DNA from 3 places in the Pedobacter sp. PACM 27299 genome. Region 2 is predicted to be linked to each of the others. Evidence: riboswitches for the same ligand, from Rfam matches in the RefSeq annotation. Region 2 holds a riboswitch; each other region holds the start of a gene.
What was found. A riboswitch is a leader RNA that binds a small molecule or an ion and turns the genes downstream of it on or off. The one in region 2 is predicted to bind cobalamin.
Positions count from the first base shown of each region.

Region 1 (7,560 bases), 680 kb from region 2:
TGGATTTGAGTTTGATCTCTGATTAAAGGATAAGCAACATCCGCCTGTATTTTCAGATCAGGCGATTGACTGCCTTAAAGTATGCAGCTAAGTATTGGAAAGCAGGCAGCTAAGCTTCAGATGGCGTTTATGGACACCAGAATTTGGAAAATGAAACTCCTAAGTAGCGCTGCGACAATCCAATAGGATCACTGCGGAGGCATCCCAGCAGTGATATTAGTTCGACAAATCATCATTTCTGATTTCGTTTTTACTCTTTTTCAATCCGTTCTTTAGACCACCAAAATTATAATTCAGACTGATCCGGAAGCTGCGGAAATACTCCTGACTACTGCTGAATTGCTGGAAATTATAGCCAAACCATTCATTACTGGAATTACGGTATTTTGTAAATGGATTCTTGAGACCTATCGCAAAACCCAGTTTGTCTTTAAGGATTTCCTTGTTTAGTCCGATCTCAGTACTGATTAGCCCATTTGAACTGCCTTGTAAACCATTGGGATTGCGGCTGATGATATTTAAGTTTGCATTTACGCGCCATCCACTGATCATATTCAACGCATTAGATAAGGATAGGAAATAGGTGTAGCGATCGTTATTCACGATAACCCCATCACTTGGTCCTGATAACCACAGGTACATCACCTGACCGTTTATACCCAAATGATACCACTTGGTAATAGGGTATGCAAAGTTGAAATTCATACCCAAACTTTTAGCTTTACCCACATTGGCGAAAGTCGTACTGGTGACCTGATTTTCGGGATCATAACTGCTGATTTTAAGGTCCAGGTTGTTCATGAACGAATAGTCCAGCGCAAGATTTACTGATAATTTTTTGTTGCTGCTAAAACCAGTCTGTAAACTATTCATCAATACCGGTCGAAGATTCGGATTGCCTGTGGATTCTATATTTGGATTTGATCTGTCGGTGTAAGGATTAAGCCTGTTTATTCCTGGTCGCCTGATCCTTTGAGACCATCCGAAATTGAGGCTGCTGCCATTCTTAAAGTTTTTACCAATGGCTATAGCAGGGAGTAGCTGGTTGTAGCTCTGATTTGCAATGGCTCCTGAAGATAGGAAGCTGGCCCGCATTATGGTATGCTCCAATCGAAGGCCCAGGCTAAAATTCCATTGGTCTAAGGCCAGTTGATAGGCATTGTATACACTAAAAACGTTTTGTGTATGCTGATACTGATCCGAAAGGGAGGGAACTGGTTCAAACTGCCCTGATCGTTCGGCTAATGAATCGTATTCAAAATCACTTCCGCTTTTTCTAAAAATGGCTTTTAAACCCGTTTCAATATTGATTCTTTTCATCCGGCTTGTAAAATCTAGTTGAGCGGTCTGCTCTTTAAATTGCTGCTGTCCATTTTGCTGGTAGTCGGCCGTGTTGTGGTTCAGCTGATTCGAAAAGTCAACTTTCGTATACTGATCTCCTGGATTGTCGATATATCTGTAAGAAAGGGTAAGGAATTGGTTTTTGGTGGATTTGAAACCTAACTGATAATTAATTGCGGCATCCGTCCCATAGGAATGATCAATATGCTGATTTGCAAAATTATAGCGCTGTACGGCCATGTTTTCCCTTGCTAAAAAAGCAGTGGTGTATTGATTTCCTTTTGTACGGTTGCCATTGCTGTTAAATTGACCTGAAATTAATTGCAGAGAATCAATTTCATAGCTGAGCTCCGTTCCAAAATAGCCGTTACGCTGATCTGAGGTACTGAATCCATGTTGCTGAAGACTGGATAAACTTTGATCTGAACTTGTTCTGTTGTTTTGGAAACTGGTTGCTGGACTGTGAGAAATACCTGCTCCTGCAAAGGCGGAGATTCCAAATCGCCCCAATTTAGCCGTAAATGAGCCACCGGCGCCTGGCCCGCCAACTGGTCCGCTGCCATTCAAATTCAAACTGCCTTTGTAGCCATCACTTAGTTTTTTATTGGTGATGATGTTGATGATGCCTGCAAGACCTTCTGCATCATATTTTGAAGGAGGAGTAGTGATCACTTCGATTTTTTGAATGGTAGCGGCAGGCATACTACTGAGTATGGCGCTGAGGTTGCCATTTACGATACTGGAAGGTTTGCCATTGATCAGTACCTGATAGCTCGAGTTTCCCTTCAATAAGACCCGGTCGCTGCCATCTAAGGAGAGGAAAGGGATTTTATGGATCATGCCAAGGACGCTGCTGCCTTTGCTTTCCGGATCAGCCTGCAAATCATAAATAATGCGGTCTGGCTGATGCTGTATGATCGGCCTCTCCGAAATAATAGCCACATCTTTTAAAGAATTGACCTGCGGTTGCAACAAGATGGTACCCAGTTGACTTCCCTTGTTTAAAACGGCGATATGAAGGATTTTTTGCTGATAACCAATTGCGGTAATGCTGATCCAGTAAGACTTTTCTTGTAATGCTGGAAAGGTAAATGTCCCGCTATCTTTTGTAACCAATGCCTTTAGTTGTTCATTTTTATCATTCTTCAACCTGATGGTGATCAACGACAGTGGCTGCCGACTAATCGAATCTACTATTTTGCCAGAAAGCGGGTAAGTATTGGGGCTGTTTTGAGCAACTGCAGTTTTATGCACCATTAAAAGTATGCCGATGAGGAGAATTGTAAAGACTGGCTGGAGTTTGGTTTTCATGGTGGTAGGTAGATTTGTATGGTTTCTAAAGGTGAAAATTAGGGCATGCCAATCCCTTATCGTGCTGATACACAATTCAGGAGGTAGTTGAAAAAATTTGAATGGTTGGGCTAGGCCTTAAGGCTGCTTTCTGTTTTTTGCCTGTATGATTAAATAATAGGTCAAAAAGCCAATCGCAATAAAGATGCTGAGCACCCCATAAGGCAATGGAGAATCTACCGCACTAAAAGGTAAATATTCCAGAACAATAAGGCCAAACCCAGTAAAAAACAGAATCAATCCCCATTTTAAAGCTGCTGTACTATAATTGCCCAGTGCTGATAAGATTTTGACAGTAGATTCATTGATCGGCCCTGCTTCAAGGATTCTCTTTTTTAGCCTGTAATTCAGCACGGCAATGATTAGAACTGCAATAATGATAAAAAACAGAATGACGATTATAAATGGAAGTAGCTGTTTCATGATAATGTTTTGATAGTGATTTGATACAGTAGTCAATAAAAGAGATGATGTGGTTGCAAGTATTTTTTATTAATTTTTGCAACCGTATACTACAAACGGCTGACTACTGTCATATGCTCGACGATAAGGAAATTGTATCCAGGATAATGAAGGAAGATTTCCATGCTTTTGAGCAACTGGTCAAAGCGCATAAAAAACTGGTATTCTTTGTGATTAATCGCCTTGTATATGGCCTACAGGACAAAGAAGATATTTGTCAGGAAGTTTTTATTAAGGTATATAAAAGTCTGCCGCATTTTAAATTTGAATCTAAACTATCTACCTGGATTGCTCGTATCGCCTATTTAACCGCCGTCAACTATATTAAGAAGTATAAAAAAGGGTTCGAATCGGAATATCCTGATCATATTGACCAGTACCATTTTACAGAAGAAACTCCGGAACTGGTCTTCAGTAAAAAGAATATCTCGGAGTACATCAACCAGCTGATTGCTCAAATGCCTTTACCATACCGAACTGCTATCACTTTATATCATCTGAATGAATTCAGCTGTAAGGAGATTGAACAGATTACCGGTACGCCTGAAGGAACCGTAAAAAGCAATTTGTTCCGGGCAAGAAAACTGCTGAAAGAAAAAATAGAGAAAGATTTTAAAAACGAACCATTATGAAAGAACTGAATGAGGAGGAGATACAACGCTTACTAGAAGAAAATCTCCATTTTCCTGTGGAATTATCCGGCGATGAAGAAAATAAAAATCTGGAAAAATATCGTTTTCTGTTTGAGCAATTGAAAGAGGAACCGAAAGAGGGCTTACCTTTTGGTTTCGCTGTAAGCGTCAAAAAACGCTTACAGGCACAACTGAATCGTAAAAAAGACGCTAAGTTTTACCTGGCTACTTTTGTGGCGCTCAGCCTCAGCTTTGCTTTGTTTTACACTTTACTGCAAATTATTAATGGAAATGCTGCCGATCAATTCATTGCAGTGCTACTGAAATTTAAGTGGGCAATTGTAATGGGCACGCTGGTGTTTTTAAGCATTCTATATTTAGACCAGAAATTAGTCAAAGAACGCATGGAGTAGTTGTTTTGGACGCTGTTTTGGCCGCATAAAGATTCAGCTGCTAGATTATTCAGTTAGATTTATATCTTTGCGGCGCTTTTGGTTTCCGGAATACACCCGGAATTAAAAGGGAATCTGGTGTAAATCCAGAACTGTCCCGCAGCTGTAAGCTCCTTAACCGAGGTACGATTTAAAGTCACTGTTATTCACGTAATGGGAAGACCATACTTAGGGGAGCAAGTCAGAAGACCTGCCTTTAGCATTTATGATTCATAGCTTTCGGGGATTGAAGCTGGAATGAGGATACTCTATTTTTAGGGTACCCATGTTCTTTTTATTCCGTTTGCTGTGGTTTAAAGCAGAAGATGAATATAAAACAAACCATAGTAGCAATGTTTTGCCTGGGAATACTTGCCGTATCCTGCAAAAAAGAAGAAACAGAAATCGCCAGATTAACCTATCAGGCGGAGAGCGACAGTCTGATGACCGTTAAGGCAGGGAAGGAGTTGATCCTTGCACCTCAAATCATAGGTAAAACCAGCCGATATCAATGGGTAGAGAATGGAAAGGATGTCGCGAGTACCGCAACTTATACCTTTAAAAAAGCTGAACCAGGAATTTACAATATCGAGTTTACGGTAGAGAATGATAAAGGTAAAACTTCCCTTAATTATCGTGTAAAAGTGCTTGGTCCTTACGGCGATGGAGTTTTACTGTTAAGTTATACCGATGAAACTGGCTTTGGGAATTCTAGTTTATCACACATCGATGAAGATGGAACCATTCAGCTGAACATTTTTTCAAAGGCTAACCCTGGTGCTGCTTTATCCCCGGAAGCAAACAGCTTATATTACTTCAATAATCAATACTACATCACCTCTTCTTCAGGACCAAATTTCCTGAGCGTTGTAGATGCACAAACTATGAAGTTAAACTATGTAGTTAATAAATCTGCTGCGAGCGAAGTGACTTATTTTGCCACAACAGACGGAAAAACAGGTTATGTAAATGTAACCAATCGTAGGAAATCAGGTCTGTACACAGTTGATCTCACCAATAAAAGTATTAGCTCAACGATTCTGGAAGGAAGCAAGGAAGTATCGCTGGTACCCATCAATACAGTGAATCAGACCATTGTTACTGGAGCCGGTAAACAGCTGATAAAAGTAGAAGGCGGCAAAGTTGTGGTATTGAATAGCTATAAAGAAAATGTGGCTGGAGTAGTCAGAAGTGGCGATAACAGCTATTGGGTAGGCGTTCAGGGAAGTACGGCTAACAAAGCCAAATTCGTCAAGCTAGACAAAAGCAATAAAGGAGTAGACTCCGTGGAACTGTCCGCTAATTTCAAAGTTCCTGCAAATGGCATCCTGACCTCAGGTGGAAAAGACGAATATTTGTACTGGCAGGAAACCTCCAGAGGTGTAATCTGCAGATTTAATACGCGTACTAAAACAGCAGAGGAATTTGTAGATCATGCAAATGCTGGGATCATATTTGCCACGAGCTGGAAAGTCAACCCTAAAAATGGAGAACTTTATGTCGCTGATAGCCCGGAGATATTCTCTGGAGGTGAACCATTCAGTAATCTTTTCATTTTTGATAAAACCGGAAAGCTTAGGAAAGAAGTGAAGAAAGCAGGGTATCAGATTACCGATATTGTTTTCCCACAATAGCTATAGATAATAATTAAATAGAATAGCCCTAGCTTATACGCTGGGGCTTTTTTTTTATAAATAATTACAGGAAGAGATCAGCATTAGGAAATACTGATTATATAAAAAAAGAGCCGAATTATATAAATTTAAATGACGTGTTTGGGCTAGGTTTGTCTCTTCATGAAATCTAAACTGCTTCTGTTTTAGTGCTGAAAAACATATTAACAAGCATTTTGTTGATCTTCTAATATTAATCTTATGATCCTATAATGATGAAGCATACTTACCAAATCACTGGAATGACCTGCGATGGTTGTCGAACGAAAGTTGAAAACGCCTTAAATGGAATTGATGGGGTATCAGCAACAGTAACTCTGGAGCCCGCAGCAGCAGTCATAACGATGGATACGCATATTCCAACTGAAAAGTTGCAGGATGCATTATCGGCTACAGGAAATTATAAGATTGAAATGGCAGTGCATCATTGGCCTGCTCGTAAGGAACATGTACATCAGGAGCATGAACATCAGGCAGCTCATGTATCCTTGGCGCATAAAGTTAATCAGGCAGGTGGCGTATATTATTGCCCGATGCATTGTGAAGGAGAGAAGACTTATGACCAACCTGGCAGTTGTCCGGTCTGTGGAATGGATCTTTTAAAACAGCCAATCGTACAAAAGGCCTCGCAATTTACCTGTCCAATGCATCCGGAAATCATTCGGGATCAACCTGGGGCATGCCCAATATGCGGGATGGACCTGGTGCCAACTGGATTGGATGTTGAAGCAGAAGACCATACTTACGAAGACTTATTACGTAAATTTAAGATAGCTGCGATATTCACCGTTCCCATTTTCATCATCGCCATGACTGAAATGGTGCCTAATAACCCATTATTTAAACTAATGGACCTTAAATATTGGAACTGGGTTCAATTCGCGTTTTCTTTACCAGTGGTATTCTATACCGCCTGGATGTTCTTTGAACGCGCCTGGAGATCAATTGTGAGCTGGAAGCTAAATATGTTTACCCTGATTGGAATTGGGGCAGGAGTGGCATGGGGCTTTAGTATCGTCGCCATGCTTTTCCCGGATATCTTTCCAGACCAGTTTAAAACCCATCATGGAACAGTTTACGTCTATTTTGAAGCGGCCACAGTAATCCTGACTTTAGTATTGCTAGGGCAGCTTCTGGAAGCTAGAGCACACGGAAAAACGAATACAGCCATCAAAGAACTTTTAAAATTGGCGCCCAACACGGCGACAAAAATTGTGGATGGAAAAGAGCTGATGGTATCCATTGATGACATTCAAAAAGGAGATCTGCTGCGTGTGAAACCTGGAGAAAAGATTCCTGTTGATGGCAGTATCAAAACCGGCGAAGTGACTATTGATGAATCCATGATCACCGGTGAACCTGTACCGGTAGAGAAAAGTCCTGGCGACAAAGTGAGTTCAGGAACGATCAATGGCAATAAGACCTTTGTGATGCTGGCCGAAAAAGTAGGCTCTGAAACATTGCTTTCTCAAATCATAGAAATGGTCAATTCTGCGAGTCGCTCGAAAGCACCCATCCAAAAGTTAGCCGATGAAATCTCTGGTTATTTTGTGCCGGTTGTAGTATTGATTGCGATCGCAACATTCGTGGTCTGGGCTATTTATGGGCCTGATCCCGCCTATGTATACGCTTTCGTAAATGCGATTGCCGTGCTGATTATCGCTTGTCCAT
Region 1 is NZ_CP012996.1:3,127,678-3,135,237, forward strand. It holds gene AQ505_RS13185 (outer membrane beta-barrel family protein) at 217-2,652, opposite strand; gene AQ505_RS13190 (hypothetical protein) at 2,770-3,114, opposite strand; gene AQ505_RS13195 (RNA polymerase sigma factor) at 3,261-3,785, shown strand; gene AQ505_RS13200 (hypothetical protein) at 3,782-4,198, shown strand; cobalamin riboswitch at 4,261-4,449, shown strand; gene AQ505_RS13205 (DUF5074 domain-containing protein) at 4,543-5,850, shown strand; gene AQ505_RS13210 (heavy metal translocating P-type ATPase) at 6,105-7,560, shown strand, end outside.
Region 1: another riboswitch for cobalamin. It lies ahead of AQ505_RS13205 (DUF5074 domain-containing protein); the one in region 2 lies ahead of metE (5-methyltetrahydropteroyltriglutamate--homocysteine S-methyltransferase).

Region 2 (7,560 bases):
GTTCTTGATCTCTGCCATGGCGAAGGTACTGTGCGTACTTCCTATACTTTTAACAGATCCCAATTTGTTAAAAACAAAATCCTGGTAATGCTTCATATCTCTTGCATAGACTTTTAATATAAAGTCATAATCCCCAGAGATATTATAACACTCTACCACTTCATCAATCTTTAGAATGTCTTCTACAAAGCGGTGACCTATCTTTCTATCGTGCTGTTTGAGTTTGATGTTGCAGAAAACAATAAAGCCCTGGTTGAATTTCTCCGCATCCAATACTGCAATATATTTTTTAATAAACCCTGTACTTTCCAGCCTTTTTATGCGCTCAAAAACTGGTGAGGTGGAGAGGTTTACCTTAGCGGCGAGCTCTTTTACCGTGTAATTTGAGTTGTCGCCTAATATCTTTAGTAGCAGTAAATCTGTTTCATCCAATTCTTCCATAGCATATTTTCCCTTTAGGACAGTAAAAATAGTAACTAAAAAGGATATTATGCTTTAAAGTTTCTACAAAAAAGCTGATTATGCTTATTTAATGGGAGTTATAAAGATATATAATCTTCGTATGTACATTTGTTTAGCATTTAGTCCCGCTGCGGGCCTGAATGCTAAACAATAGTTCTTTTCTATACTTTATCTACCGGAAAAGGTTTTCGATGAAAATCGGAATTAAAAGGGAACCGTGTTAAAATCACGGACTGTCGCGCAACTGTAAGTAACCAAAAAGTTTCTGCCAAAATAGGTCCACTGTCTTCTAAAGAGATGGGAAGGGCGGCTGAAATGTTATAAGTCAGGAGACCTACCCATTCTGGAAAGACAATGCTTTCGCGAATTAAAGTAAATGATCTGATGATTTTTTAAGACTGGCCATCAGCCGGTTTGGAGGACACAGTATGCCCTTTTTTTGTGAAGCATTTTGAAGTCTGGCAAAAGCAATTTAAAAGTTTTTCTAATTAAATCTTTTTAAGAAATGTTAACACAAAACCTCGGCTACCCGCGAATTGGTAACCAAAGACAACTAAAAAAAGCCTCTGAACAATATTGGGCAGGTAAAATAGGTAAGGATGAACTGAATGCGGTGGCCCGCAAGATCAAGGAAGAAAATTGGCAGACCCAATTGGATGCTGGAATTGACCTGATCCCTTGCAATGATTTTAGCTTTTATGATCAGGTATTGGATACCAGCTTATTGTTGGGCGTAATCCCTCAGCGCTATTCGCCGGTACTTTCGCAAGTGAAATCAAACCAAGAAATTGACCTTTATTTTGCGATGGCTCGTGGTTATCAAAAAGATGGATTGGACATCACCGCCATGGAAATGACCAAATGGCTGGACACCAATTACCATTATATCGTACCTGAATTTACCGCCAATCAGGAGTTCAGAATTTTTAATGAGCATATTTTTAGCGAATACCATACGGCAAAACAGCAGCTTGGCGAAAAAGCTAAACCTGTACTTTTAGGTCCGGTAAGTTACCTTTTGCAGGGTAAAGAAAAAGAACAGGGATTTGAGCGCATCGACCTGATTAAAAAATTAGTGCCGGTATATGTCGACATCATCAATCGCCTGAGGCAGCAGGGTGCGAAATGGATTCAGCTGGATGAGCCTTGCCTGGTACTTGACCTTTCGAAAAAAGAGAAAGAAGCATTTGATTATGCTTATCGCGCGATTTCAAACCGTGTGAGCGGTATTAAAATCGTAGTAGCTACGTATTTTGATGCCTTGTTAGACAATACACAGCTGGCAGTAAGCCTTCCTGTTGCTGCGTTGCACATTGATCTGGTACGTGCTCCGGAACAGCTGGAGGAAGTACTGGCCTTGATTCCTGATGGACTTCAACTTTCCCTGGGTGTGGTAGATGGCCGTAACGTATGGAAAAATGATTATAATAAATCATTGGCCCTGATCTATAAAGCGGTGGAGAAATTGGGGGAGGATAGGGTCATTATTTCAGCTTCCTGCTCATTGCTGCACAGTCCAATTGACCTGGATCTGGAAACTGCTATCGATCCTGAAATCAAGAACTGGATGGCTTTTGCCAAACAGAAATTGACTGAAGTCGCAGAATTGAAACAGATTGCCGCAGGAGATGAGGACTTATTGAGCACTAATCAGGCAGCGATTGAAAGCAGAAGATCTTCGCAAAAAGTGCACAAACAAGCTGTTAAAGACCGCGTTGCTGGGATCACTGAAGCTGATGCCACACGTATAAGTGCTTTCCCTGTACGCCAGAAATTGCACAATGATCGCTTCCAATTGCCTTTCTTCCCTACAACTACCATTGGTTCCTTTCCGCAGACTGACGACATTAGACAATTGCGTGCAAGGTTTAAAAAGGGTGATTTAACACTTGAACAGTATGAAACCGCGATTGAACAAGCCACTGTAGAGACCATCCGCTGGCAGGAAGAAATTGGCCTGGATGTGTTGGTACATGGCGAATTTGAGCGTAATGACATGGTGGAATATTTCGGCGAGCAGCTGGATGGCTTCCTGTTTACTAAAAATGGCTGGGTACAGAGTTATGGCAGTCGCTGCGTTAAGCCGCCTGTAATTTATGGTGATGTAAGCCGCCCAGGAAACATGACGGTACGCTGGAGCGAATTTGCTGCTGCGCAAACCGATAAACCAATGAAAGGGATGCTGACTGGCCCGGTCACCATTTTGCAATGGTCATTCGTGCGTGACGATCAGCCTAGAGATGTGACGACCAACCAGATTGCTTTTGCCATCCGTGATGAAGTGGTCGCGCTTGAAAAAGCAGGTATCGGAATTGTTCAGATTGATGAAGCAGCGATTCGTGAAGGATTGCCATTAAGAAAAGCCAGACACCCGCATTACCTGGACTGGGCAGTGAAAGCTTTCCGCATCACTGCAAGCGGTGTACAGGATCAAACGCAGATCCATACGCACATGTGCTATAGCGAGTTCAATAACATCATTGAACACATTGCAGCTATGGATGCTGATGTGATCACCATTGAGACTTCGCGTTCACAAATGGAGCTATTAGCAGCCTTTGCCAACTTTGAATATCCAAATGAGATTGGCCCAGGGGTATATGATATCCATTCTCCACGAGTACCAAGTACAGAAGAAATGGCTTCCCTGTTGGCAAAAGCAGCAGATTTGCTGCCAGCGCGCAACCTTTGGGTAAACCCGGATTGCGGACTTAAAACACGTAAATGGCCGGAAACTAAAGCTGCATTGATCAATATGGTAGCCGCCGCTAAACAGGCGAGGGTACAGATCAGTGTAGAAAGTGTACTTTAATTCATAGCACTACGGGCGTTAAAGCCCGTAGTATTTTTACCTACTCCATCCGATAGTTAAACCGGGTTATATTATTTTAATGAAAGCAACAATAGAAAGAGATGAACTGATTTTTAAGCTGATCTCTGAAGAACAGGAACGTCAGGAAAATGGAATTGAATTGATCGCTTCCGAAAACTTTGTCAGCATACAGGTGATGGAAGCTGCAGGCTCTGCACTGACCAATAAATACGCGGAGGGCTTGCCTGGAAAGCGTTATTATGGTGGTTGTGAAGTGGTAGATGAGATTGAAAAGATAGCCATTGCCAGAGCAAAAGAATTGTTTGGTGCCGAATGGGTAAACGTTCAGCCACATTCAGGAGCGCAGGCAAATGCTGCGGTTTTTCTGGCCTTGCTGCAGCCTGGAGATAAGATCCTTGGTTTTGACCTTTCCCATGGTGGACACCTGACGCATGGTTCTCCGGTAAACTTTTCAGGAAAGATCTATCAGCCGTTTTTTTATGGTGTAGACCGCGAAACGGGCTTGATCGATTATCAGCAATTGAAGGAAGTAGCCTTGAGAGAAAAGCCAAAAGTAATCATCTGTGGAGCTTCGGCCTATTCCAGAGATTGGGATTATCAATTTATAAGGGCAGTTGCCGATGAGATTGCTGCATTGGTGGTTGCTGATATTTCACATCCTGCGGGTCTTATTGCCAGAGGTTTATTGGCCAATCCTTTGCCGCATTGCCACGTAGTAACCACTACCACGCATAAGACATTAAGAGGGCCTAGAGGTGGACTGATTATGATGGCTAAGGATTTTGACAATCCATTTGGCCAGAAAACACCAAAAGGTGAACTTAAAAAGATGTCGGCATTGCTGGATATGGCGGTATTTCCTGGTACACAGGGCGGGCCATTGGAGCACATCATCGCCGCAAAAGCAATCGCCTTTGGGGAAGCGCTCAGCGATACTTATCTGAACTATATTATTCAGGTGAAAAAGAATGCTGCGGTCATGGCACAGGCCTTTGTGAACCTGGATTATAAAATCATATCGGGTGGGACAGACAACCATCTGATGCTGATTGATTTGAGAAATAAAAATATTAGTGGCAAAGCTGCCGAAAATGCCTTAGGCGCAGCAGGGATCACGGTGAATAAAAACATGGTGCCTTTCGATGATAAATCGCCATTTGTGACCTCAGGAATCAGAATTGGCACTGCTGCCATCACGACCCGTGGGTTAAAAGAAAACCATATGGAAGAGATTGTAGCCCTAATTGATAAAGTAATTAACCATCCGGAAGATGAAGTTGGACTAAAGAAAGTACGTGAGCAGGTAGAACGGATGATGGAAGAAAACCCATTATATAAATCATAACGTTCGTTATTAATGTTCTTAAATAAAATCAAATCCGGAGCATCCGGAATTTTAACCTACGGAATTACCCCTCCAAAATCAGAGACTACAGCGGAGCGAATTGCAGAAATCGCGGAAAAGACGATTGCCAGATTAATCCCTTTGGATATTGATGCCTTAATTGTGTACGATGTCCAGGATGAATCTGCCCGTACCTGTGAAGAAAGGCCATTTCCTTTTTTGAAAGCTCATGATCCTTTTAGTTTTGCAGCAGGCTATCTTCAGCAGCTTGATCTTCCTAAGATTATCTATCGCCCTGCGGGGAAATTTTCTGGAGAAGAGCTGTCGGATTGGCTGGAAGACCTTCATCGGCATGATTTCTACCCGGTTTTTGTGGGGGTACCCGCACCAGATTTCCCGGTTAAAATCAGTTTGCCGGAGGCTTATGGGATTTGGAATAAATATAACTACACTTCTGTTATGGGAGCGGTCACCATTCCTGAAAGGCATGAGGTATTAAAGGACGAAGACCAACGGATTCTGGACAAGGCCAGCTGTGGGGTGAGCTATTTTATCTCGCAATGTGTGTTTGATGTCAGTTATGCGAAAAAAGTGGTAGAAGACCTCTGCAGGACTTGTCTGGAGCAGCAAAAGACTGCACCCACCATCATTTTTACGCTGACTGCCTGCGGATCTACTAAAACCTTGTGTTTTATGGAATGGCTGGGGATTCACATTCCGGCTTCACTAAAGGAAGAGCTTAAGCTTGCGGATAATATGCTGGAAAGATCAGTGAATGTCTGCCTGGATATTGCCGCTGAACTTACTGCATTTTGTGCGGAACGCTGTGTCCCTTTCGGATTCAATATTGAAAGTGTAGCGATCCGAAAAGACGAGATTGAAGCATCGATCTTTATGGTCAATGAAATTGCAGAAATGCTGCAGAAGAAAGGAATCAGAAGGATGGAGCCGGTTTTGTCAGACAGAAACGATTAAGTTGATTCCATACCCTCCACACTAAAAATCCCCACCTCAACGGACTTACCTCGGAGCAAAATCATCCCTATAGCTTCTGTTTTCAGTTGATGGTGCGGATCTAAGGAGGCTAAAGCATATTCTGAGATTAGAAAGTTTTTATGGTAGTCATTGCAGACGCTTTGAATTCTTGCCGCTGTATTTAAGGTGTCGCCGTGATAAGCGATGTCTCTTTTGATGTCGCCAATCTCTACAGCGGTCACTTTCCCCATGTGTAGACCTGCTTTGAAATGCGGTAAAACTCCATAATTGGAAAGGTAATAATCGGCATTGTCTTGAAACTGTTTTTCACAGCCAAAAAAGAAGCGAATGCAGGAGAGGTCTCTCTCTCCATCAGCTACCCTCCAGGTGACGACAATTTCATCTCCTACATATTGGTAAACGTCTGCATTGAAAGATAAAAGAATCTTGTTGATGTCTAAAAAACTATCTCTGATAAATGAACTGTATTTGAAGTGTCCCAGCTTTTCTGCGATAGCCGTGGAGGATTTTAAGTCCATAAACATGAAAATCCGTTCTTCTTCTTTTGGCGTTTTATACTTGCCAAGCAATAGTGGAATCAATACACCGGGGCCATATTTCCTGTTCACCTGGTTGATAAAACTGAAGATGAGTGTCATGAAGAAATAGTAGATCACCAGGATAAAGAAGATGTACTCCCATGATTTATCTTTGACCATAAAGTTGGGCGCATATAGGCTTGGATCTACAAATAGATCAAAGAAAATGCGCTTGATGAAAACCAGCATCGAGACAATCAGTACGAGGGACAGGATGGATTTGATCAAAATTATCCTGCCCATAGATTGTCTTTCCTGGATGTTCTTATCCAGATAATGATCGGTTAAGCCAAGGATCACCCCATAAAGAAATCCGAAAAGTACCGCCAGTATTAAGGTGGTGCCCAGTCCACCAGGCCTATGGATCTGATAAGTTTCACTGATGGACAGTGACTGTAAATGCATGAGCACACACAGAAAAACATTGGCAATGATCCAGAAGTTAATTTGTATGCCCAGATAACTTAAGACTGGAAACTTAGCGGTGAATTTTCGTGCAGAACTGGTATAATCCCATTTTTTGGACATCTTATTTAACGCTTTTTTTTGGAGTTTTGGTTGGCATTCATCCGGGTAAATAAAAACGTCTGCAAGATAATACAATCTGGGGGGCTTTTACCATTCAGTAGTGTTTTTGATGCCCAATTCTTTGGCATTAAATACCGGATCTTTACCTGCTTTACGCTGCTGCTGATAGTCTTTAAAAGCGATCATAGCTGGTTTTCTCAGTAAAAGTATGGCCACAACATTTAACCAGGCCATCACACCTACACCAATATCGCCCAATGTCCAGGCTGCTTCTGCAGTTTTAATAGATCCATAAAATGTAGCCACAAGAATCAATATACGCAAGGTCCATACAGCCCATTTCCGACCTTTTTTGTCCAGGTAACTTAAGTTAGTTTCTGCGATATAATAATAGGCCATGATGGTGGTAAAGGCGAAAAATAAAAGGGAGATCGCGACAAATCCAGAGCCTAAACTAGGGAAATGCGCATTTACTGCATGCTGGGTATATTCAGCGCCAATTTTGGCTCCTGGTAAGTTTTCTACGATAAAGCCGCCATCAGGATTGATCACGTTGTATTTTCCGGTAAAGAGGATCATGAAAGCAGTTGCGGTACAAACAAACAGGGTATCTACATATACAGAAAAAGCTTGTACCAGACCTTGTTTCACCGGGTGACTTACTTCTGCTGCTGCGGCTGCATGCGGTGCAGTTCCCTGACCAGCCTCATTGGAGTAAATCCCTCGTTTTACGCCCCAGGCGATAGCCATCCCAAATACACCGGCAAAGGCAGGTTCAAGTTTAAATGCGGATTTTACAATCAGCATCATCACTGATG
Region 2 is NZ_CP012996.1:3,809,811-3,817,370, reverse strand. It holds gene AQ505_RS15920 (Lrp/AsnC family transcriptional regulator) at 1-441, opposite strand, end outside; cobalamin riboswitch at 628-818, shown strand; gene metE (5-methyltetrahydropteroyltriglutamate--homocysteine S-methyltransferase) at 968-3,274, shown strand; gene glyA (serine hydroxymethyltransferase) at 3,366-4,640, shown strand; gene AQ505_RS15905 (methylenetetrahydrofolate reductase) at 4,653-5,615, shown strand; gene AQ505_RS15900 (adenylate/guanylate cyclase domain-containing protein) at 5,612-6,742, opposite strand; gene AQ505_RS15895 (alanine/glycine:cation symporter family protein) at 6,830-7,560, opposite strand, start outside.

Region 3 (7,560 bases), 1.4 Mb from region 2:
CTGCTCTTCAGGAATGACCTGTGCATCCTTGCGGCAGGCACTTATATATAGGCTCAGCAAGATCAATAGGATCAAAGCAGAATTTCTATGGATTTTCATGCTATTCATATTTTAATATTCATAGGTTAAACTGAATCGGTAAGAGCGGCCTGGCATCGGATAATTTGTGATGACTGCATAAGCCTGATTTAGGAGGTTATTAACCTCCCCTGTCAGCCTTAATTTCCGTTTTTGGATTTGCGTATGGTAATGCAGGGCCAGATCATGGGTATAAAAGGGCTGTACGTAATTTTTAGGAATATTGGCGCTCTGGTCGTAACGTTCACCTGTATAGAGGTAGCTATAATTCAGGGCAAATTTCTTGTAGGAAGCCCCTGCTAAAAAGGTGCCGCTATGTTTAGGGGTGTAAGGGATCTGATCTTTATAAGTCGTAGATATTGGATCAGCATCAATCGCCTGCTGATAAGTATAGGTAAGCCCCAGACTTAAATTAAGGGCATCAGCCAATTCCCAGGCGGACTGAACATTGACATCCATTCCTTTTATTTCTACTTTTCCTAAGTTTCTCATACTCCACATGGCCTGTGAGGTTCCCGGAACGGCCACAATCTTATCTTTCACCTGATTAAAGTAAGCATCAGCCTGGATAGAAAATTGTTTAAGCGCGCGATGCTCATAACCTTTGATATAAGTAAAACCGAGGTCATATTGTTTGGTATATTCCGGACGCAGTACCGTAAACTGGTAAAAAGTATAATAAAGATCGTTAAAGGTAGGCATCCGGAAAATGCTCTTGTAAAAAGATCGGATTCTGAATTCCTTTTGATTAAAAGGTTGCCAGGATACCATTACTGTAGGGGTCAATTCATTTTTACTTCCTGCTGCAGGACCAGATTCTACTTTATCCTTCAGCAGGGTACTCAATAGATTTGCCTGAATATCCAGCCTGTCGAAATGAAATTGGGTAGCTACGGCATTCAGCAAAGTATATCTTGTGGGATAAGCAAAGAGGTCCAGATTGGCATTCATATCATTCAACTGGTAATCAGCAGACCAGACCACATCCCAGAATTTATTAATATTCAGCTTATTCGCTAAAGAGAGATAGAGTTCCTGCTGATGGTAGGTATTGTCTAGAAAACCTGTGGTTTTTACAATATCCGGATTCAGGAAACGCATGTAATCATTTGAATATTTGGCTGAAGCGACCAGGCTGTATTTCCCGATGTTCTTTTCATAAGCAGATTGCGCAAAGAAATTGCGGTTCCACATGCGCTGTGCAAAGTGAAAAACGTTGGCTACAATGGCGCCAGGTAAACCCTGATTGTCTTTGTAACCATATAGCTTAACATTCCATTTACTACTGTCGGACAAGATGCCATTTAAACCAAGTTCCAGTCGCATCGCTTCTACATCCCCATCCGTACGAACTGCTGTAGTATCATAAACACCGTTCGTAATGCGGTATTTGTAACGACCGTTTGCTTTTTTCAATTCTGCACTAACTGTGCTATAAGTATGCTCGCTCAATTTACTCTGCCACAATATAGAAGGATTTACCAAACCAAATGAGCCTGTTCTGAAAGCAGCTTTAAGACGATTACTCCTGCCGGCTTCGAAATTTGGCTGCCTGGCTTTCAGGTATAAAGAGCTTGCCGAAGCAAAGCTTTTAGCAGACTGAAGAATGCTGCTCTTCTGTCCGTTATACAATTCTATCTCTTCAATGTTATCTAATGAAAACTTACCCAGGTCTACCTGTCCATTTTGCGCATTTCCCAATTGTACACCATCGTAAAACACTGCAGTATGGTTACTCCCCATACTACGAACATTGATGGTCTTTAATCCGCCAATTCCACCGTAGTCTTTAAGCTGTACCCCAGAGAAATAACGCACTGCATCGGCTACGGAAAGGCTATTTAGCTTTTCCAGCTCTGCACCAGAAAGAATTTGTAAAGGAGTAGAAGACGTTTGTCGCCTGCTAAGTTTTATGGTCTTAATCTGCACTTCTTTCAAAGCATTGACTTTTTCCAGGGAATCCTGTTGGCCTGAGCTATCCCGACGACTTTCTGGTTTAACTGGCTGAGTCTGTGCCTGCAAATTTAAAGGCATAACTCCTCCGAGCCCTGTAAAGGCTAGAATAGTAAAAAAACAAGCTTTGATGCCCAAACCGGCAAATTTGTTTCTTCTCATTTTTGTTGTGAGTCATTTACCCACAGCAAACAGTTAGATCAAGGAAATGAAATACAGTAAACAAGCACTCACTCCAAGCTTCAATCCCCGAAAGCTATGAAATATTATACTTATGGCAGGTCTTCTGACTTACTCCCGGTGATCCTGCCTTCCCAATTCAAACCCTACATAGAGTAAAAAAAAGTGGCTTCGATTTGAATACCGTTATAGAGCTTACAGCTGCGGGACAGTTACGGATTTACACCGTATTCCCTTTTAATCCAGGTAAAAATCACCAGGAACCAAAAGCGTGGCAAATGTACTCAATAATCCAGCGAAGAACAAACTTTAGCCCTTGTTATAATAGCTGATGGGCTGCAGACGCCTGAAAAAGGAGCTTGCTAGCAGGAGGCTTAGAAAATTTCGCCCCTCTTCGGGGCGAAAGATTTTAGCCGCCGAGTAGTAAGCACCTTTGTATTTCTTCTAGTTTCGCCATTTCATCCTCATCAAGTACAGGAAATTTCAAGTCCATATCTTTCAGATGCTGTTCTAAAATCTGGCTGATCAATAACCTCGCATACCACTTTTTATCAGCAGGAATTATGTACCAGGGTGCTTTTTCAGTAGATGTTTCTTCAATAGCCTGTTCGTATGCCGACATATAATCGTCCCATTTTTCCCGCTCTGTAATGTCAGCCGAAGAGAACTTCCAGTTTTTAACCGGATTGTCTATCCGCTCTAAGAACCTTTCTTTTTGCTCATCTTTGGAGACATAAAGGAAAAACTTGATCACCACAGTTCCATTATCAGTGATGTGCTTTTCGAAGTTGCGAATGCTCTCATATCGCCTTTTCCAAAACTTATCATCTATTTTCTTTACCGTATCATACCCAGGGATCTTCTCTTTGAGTACATATTCAGGATGGACTTTACAAACCAATACGTTTTCATAATGCGACCTATTGTGAATGCCAATACGCCCTCTTTCAGGTAGTGCTTTATAGTGACGCCATAGAAAATCATGGTCATATTCTTCAGAAGTTGGCGTCTTAAAACTATACACCTGACAGCCCTGAGGATTTAATCCAGACATCACATGAGCAATCGCACTATCTTTCCCTGCGGCATCCATCGCCTGGAACAAAATAAGAATAGAATGAGAATCTGCAGCATACAGGGTTTCCTGCAATTTACTCAGCTCTTCTTTCGTCAGATCCAATTCCTCCTTTCCGGCTTCCTTTTCCCGGTCACCTGTATAAGCAGTATCGTAATCTTTTAGTGAAAATTTCTTACCGGGCATAACCCGGGACTTTTCGATCTCCTTTTTCATTGGCAAGTATTTGTCTTTACAGGATAGAACGTTCATCGGATCCTTAATGTTTAAATTAAATGGTGTTTAAATTTAAAACAGAGATATACATTCGAATTAAAGCTCAATAATTTTCATTTTACGCCCTGTGCTCCTTCTTTTTTTGGAATGCCCGACAACTATCGACTTTAACGGTTCAAGAGCTGCAAAGTAACTGTAAAAATATCGCTAGCATTTATCACTAATTTGTATAATTCATCCTCCCATTTGCGCAGTTTCGTAAATTAAATGTGTGCAGGTTCACAATTTAAAACACAACTTGAACAACTACTCTTTTTATGGTTTTTTATTTATCTAACTTTATTCTAAGAATTCCGGGGATATCAAGTAGTTAATTCATTTAACCTCCATCAAAATGAAAAATTTAACGTTTACTTTGTTCATTTCACTGATTTTTTTCAGTTGTGCTCCACAAAGAAATCTAGTCTATTTCAGCAACCTTCCTAAGGGCTCCAATGATATTATTCAAAGTGCAGCACAGTTAAAGCTGCAAAAGAACGACCAGCTGAGTATCTCTCTAACCAGCTTAAATACAGAGTACAATGTATTATTTGCAAGTGCAAATGCCAACAATAGCAATACCCCTATAAACAGTAAAGGGGGGTTCAGGATTAACAATGCTGGAAACATCAATCTACCACTGATTGGCGAAGTAAAAGTCGAAGGCTTAAGTTTAGAAGAAGCACAGGCTTTAATTACCCAGGTATTAAGGAAACAGATCAAGGATCCTTATGTGGATCTCCAACTTGTCAATTTCAAAATTACAGTGATTGGAGAGGTAAATCATCCGGCTTCATTAAACGTTCCCGGTGAGCAAATTAATTTATTAGAAGCCTTGGGGATGGCCGGTGACATGACCGTTTTTGGCAAACGGGAAAACGTACTTGTTATTCGGGAAGAAGACGGCGTGCGCAACATGACCAGGCTAAACCTGAATGATAAGGACAGCTACAACTCCCCATATTTCCATTTAAAACAGAATGACATCGTTTATGTCGAGCCCGACAAATCAAAAGAAAGACAGGTCAATTCAAACAACACCTTACTTCCGATCATATCTACCTGCGTTTCAGCAGCAGCTGTACTACTAACCGTTATACTCAGATAATCTGTTCTATTTTAATTATAAAAACATGAACTCAAACGTTTATCAAAGCCCTTCTGCGCTGGAGAATTTAAGGGAAAACATACAGCAGTACTTAAAATACTGGTACGCTTTTATCCTGGCATTTTTAATAGGTCTGGGGGCTAGTTTTCTCTACCTGCAAACACTCAGTCCAAGGTATAAAGTAAGCAGTACTTTAATGGTTCAGGATGATCAAAAAGGCGAAGGACAGGTTAAAGAAAGTGCATTTAGCGACCTGAATATGTTCCGCAGCGATCGCAAAGCAGACAATGAAATGGAAGTTTTACGCTCCAGGGATCTGATTTATAAAACGCTGAAATCACTATCCTTAGAAACTGCTTATTTCATTAAAGGCACCTTAAAAGACAAAGAGCTATACGGAAAAAATGTACCGATAAAAGTGAGTGTTCTTGGCGTAAATGCAAGTGGGTACCTTAAAAAACCGACAATAAGTCCTTATAGTGATCAGGAGTATGTCCTTACCGACAATAACAACAAGTATACATTGCCTTACAACAGTGTGGTACAGCAATCAGGCTATAAAATTATCGTCAGCAAAGGCCCTGCCTTTAAAAACTATACCGATCCAGTGGTTTTGAAATTTAAAAACCTGCATCGCATGGCAGAATCCTACAGCTTAACAGGCCTGATTGTACTGCCCGTTGTAAAAGATGCCAACACAATTGTCATCAGTTTAACGGACAATATCCCCCAACGGGGCCTTGATATTCTAACGGTACTCATCAGAAAATACAACGAAGAAGATGTAATTAGGAAAAACCTGATTGCCCTGAATACCATCAAATTTATTGACAAAAGGCTGAATGCACTCAGTCTGGATTTAACTGGTGTAGAGCATGATGTAGAAAATTACAAACAGGAAAACATGGTGACCGATGTCAATGCTGATGCAGTTGTCAATGTAAATAAATCCGGAGAATACGGACAAATGCTATCTTCTACAAACACCCAGCTTAACGTCCTGTCCTCCCTGGAAAAATACCTTCAAAACAACAACCTAAATGTTGTCCCTAGCGCATTAAACATCAATAATGCGACTTTAAATGACTTAACAGCGAAGTATAATGCGACCCAGCAGGAAAGGGCAAAAATGCTGAGGAGTTCTGAGGAAAGCAATCCTTTAGTACAGAACCTGACTGCACAATTAGTGAGTTTAAAATCGAACATTCAAGAAAACCTGCAGAACATCAAGAGAGGCTTACAAATTGAAAGAAACAATCAGCAGGCCATGAGCTCAAGATTTAACTCTAAAGTTCGTGCGGTACCTGCAGTAGAGCGTGGGCTATTGGAAAGAACCAGAGAGCAAAGCGTAAAATCAGGATTATATAGGTATTTATTACAAAAAAGAGAAGAAACTACGCTTTCCTTATCCGCCACAGTCCCAACTTCTCAAATCATCGATAAACCAGCGTATAATAGTGTACCAGTAACTCCAAAAAAGGAATTGATTTACCTGTGTGCCAGCTTTGCCGGCCTGCTTATTCCTGCTGCCTTTATCTACGGCAGGTCATTATTCAATAATAAAGTACGAGACGTAAAAGACATCCAACTGCTGACTGGCGTACCTGTTTTAGGCGTATTAAACCATGTCAGCAAAAATGAAGCAGCTATGATAGACCACAGTAGCAGGTCTACCATTACTGAATTATTCAGGTACATTAGAAGTAACCTTAACTTCATGAACAATGGGATGCCTGATCAGGTCATGCTGATTACTTCCTGTATGAAATCCGAAGGCAAAACATTCTTCTCTATCAATCTAGGCCTCACTTTAGCTTCCGTAAATAAACGGGTGGTATTATTGGAGTTTGATATGCGCGAGCCTCAGTTGCTGCAGAAGCTTCATTTAAATTCAAAAATTGGCATCACCGATTACCTATTAAATCCCGATGTGAGTATCGATGATTTGCTCATGAATTCAAGAAAATACCATGATTTAATTGTCGTGGATTGTGGTCCTATTACCACCAATCCTGCGGAGCTGATGATGCATCCAAAAATCGGAAAATTGGTAGAAGAATTGAAAAGCCGGTTCGACTATGTCATCATTGATACGGCGCCTGTTGGACAGGTTGCTGATGCTTTTAGCTTATCTGCCTACACCGACCTTAGCATTTATCTGATCCGTTACAATTATACTGATAAATTACAATTGAACATATTAAAAGATATCCTGTATTATAAAAAACTGACCAATCCTATGGTCGTATTTAATGATGCAAAAATTGAGAACAGCAATACCTATGGATATGGAGGATTTGGATATGGTTACGGTTTAGGTTATCAGGTCTCAAAAAACTAATACATAATTACCCCTAATCTAAGTGTTTCCACACCACAATCATGTAAGTGATGTAGCGAAGCTCTGCCCTTTTTATATCCATACTAATTATTGCCTTCACAATTAAACATTCTCTATATGGAAAATCAATTTGGTTCCAGTAGCAACTGGAGCAGGCACTGGCTTGTAGTTTATACCCGTCCGAGATGGGAAAAAAAAGTGGATCGGTTATTAAAACAGCAGGACATTAAATCCTACTGTCCAATTCGCAGCGTCACAAATCAATGGGCAGACCGAAAGAAAATTGTTGATTTACCCTTGTTTAGCGGTTATGTATTTGTTTGGGTAAATGAGCGTGAAGCATACAAAGTAAGACAAACCCTAGGCGTTTTAAACTTCATATATTATATGGGGAAACCTGCGGTGATCAGGGATAGTGTGATTGAAAAAATTGAGGAACTGATGAATAGAGATGTGGCTTGTGAGATCATCAATTCACAAGATATAAATCATGGTGACCGCATCCGTATTAAACACGGCATCTTTTACAATCAGGAAGGAACCGTGATTAAGGTCCAGGGCAAGTACGTC
Region 3 is NZ_CP012996.1:2,382,383-2,389,942, reverse strand. It holds gene AQ505_RS09970 (YncE family protein) at 1-99, opposite strand, end outside; gene AQ505_RS09965 (TonB-dependent receptor plug domain-containing protein) at 112-2,193, opposite strand; cobalamin riboswitch at 2,291-2,494, opposite strand; gene AQ505_RS09960 (polyphosphate kinase 2 family protein) at 2,621-3,538, opposite strand; gene AQ505_RS09955 (polysaccharide biosynthesis/export family protein) at 3,897-4,649, shown strand; gene AQ505_RS09950 (GumC family protein) at 4,675-6,990, shown strand; gene AQ505_RS09945 (UpxY family transcription antiterminator) at 7,108-7,560, shown strand, end outside.
Region 3: another riboswitch for cobalamin. It lies ahead of AQ505_RS09965 (TonB-dependent receptor plug domain-containing protein); the one in region 2 lies ahead of metE (5-methyltetrahydropteroyltriglutamate--homocysteine S-methyltransferase).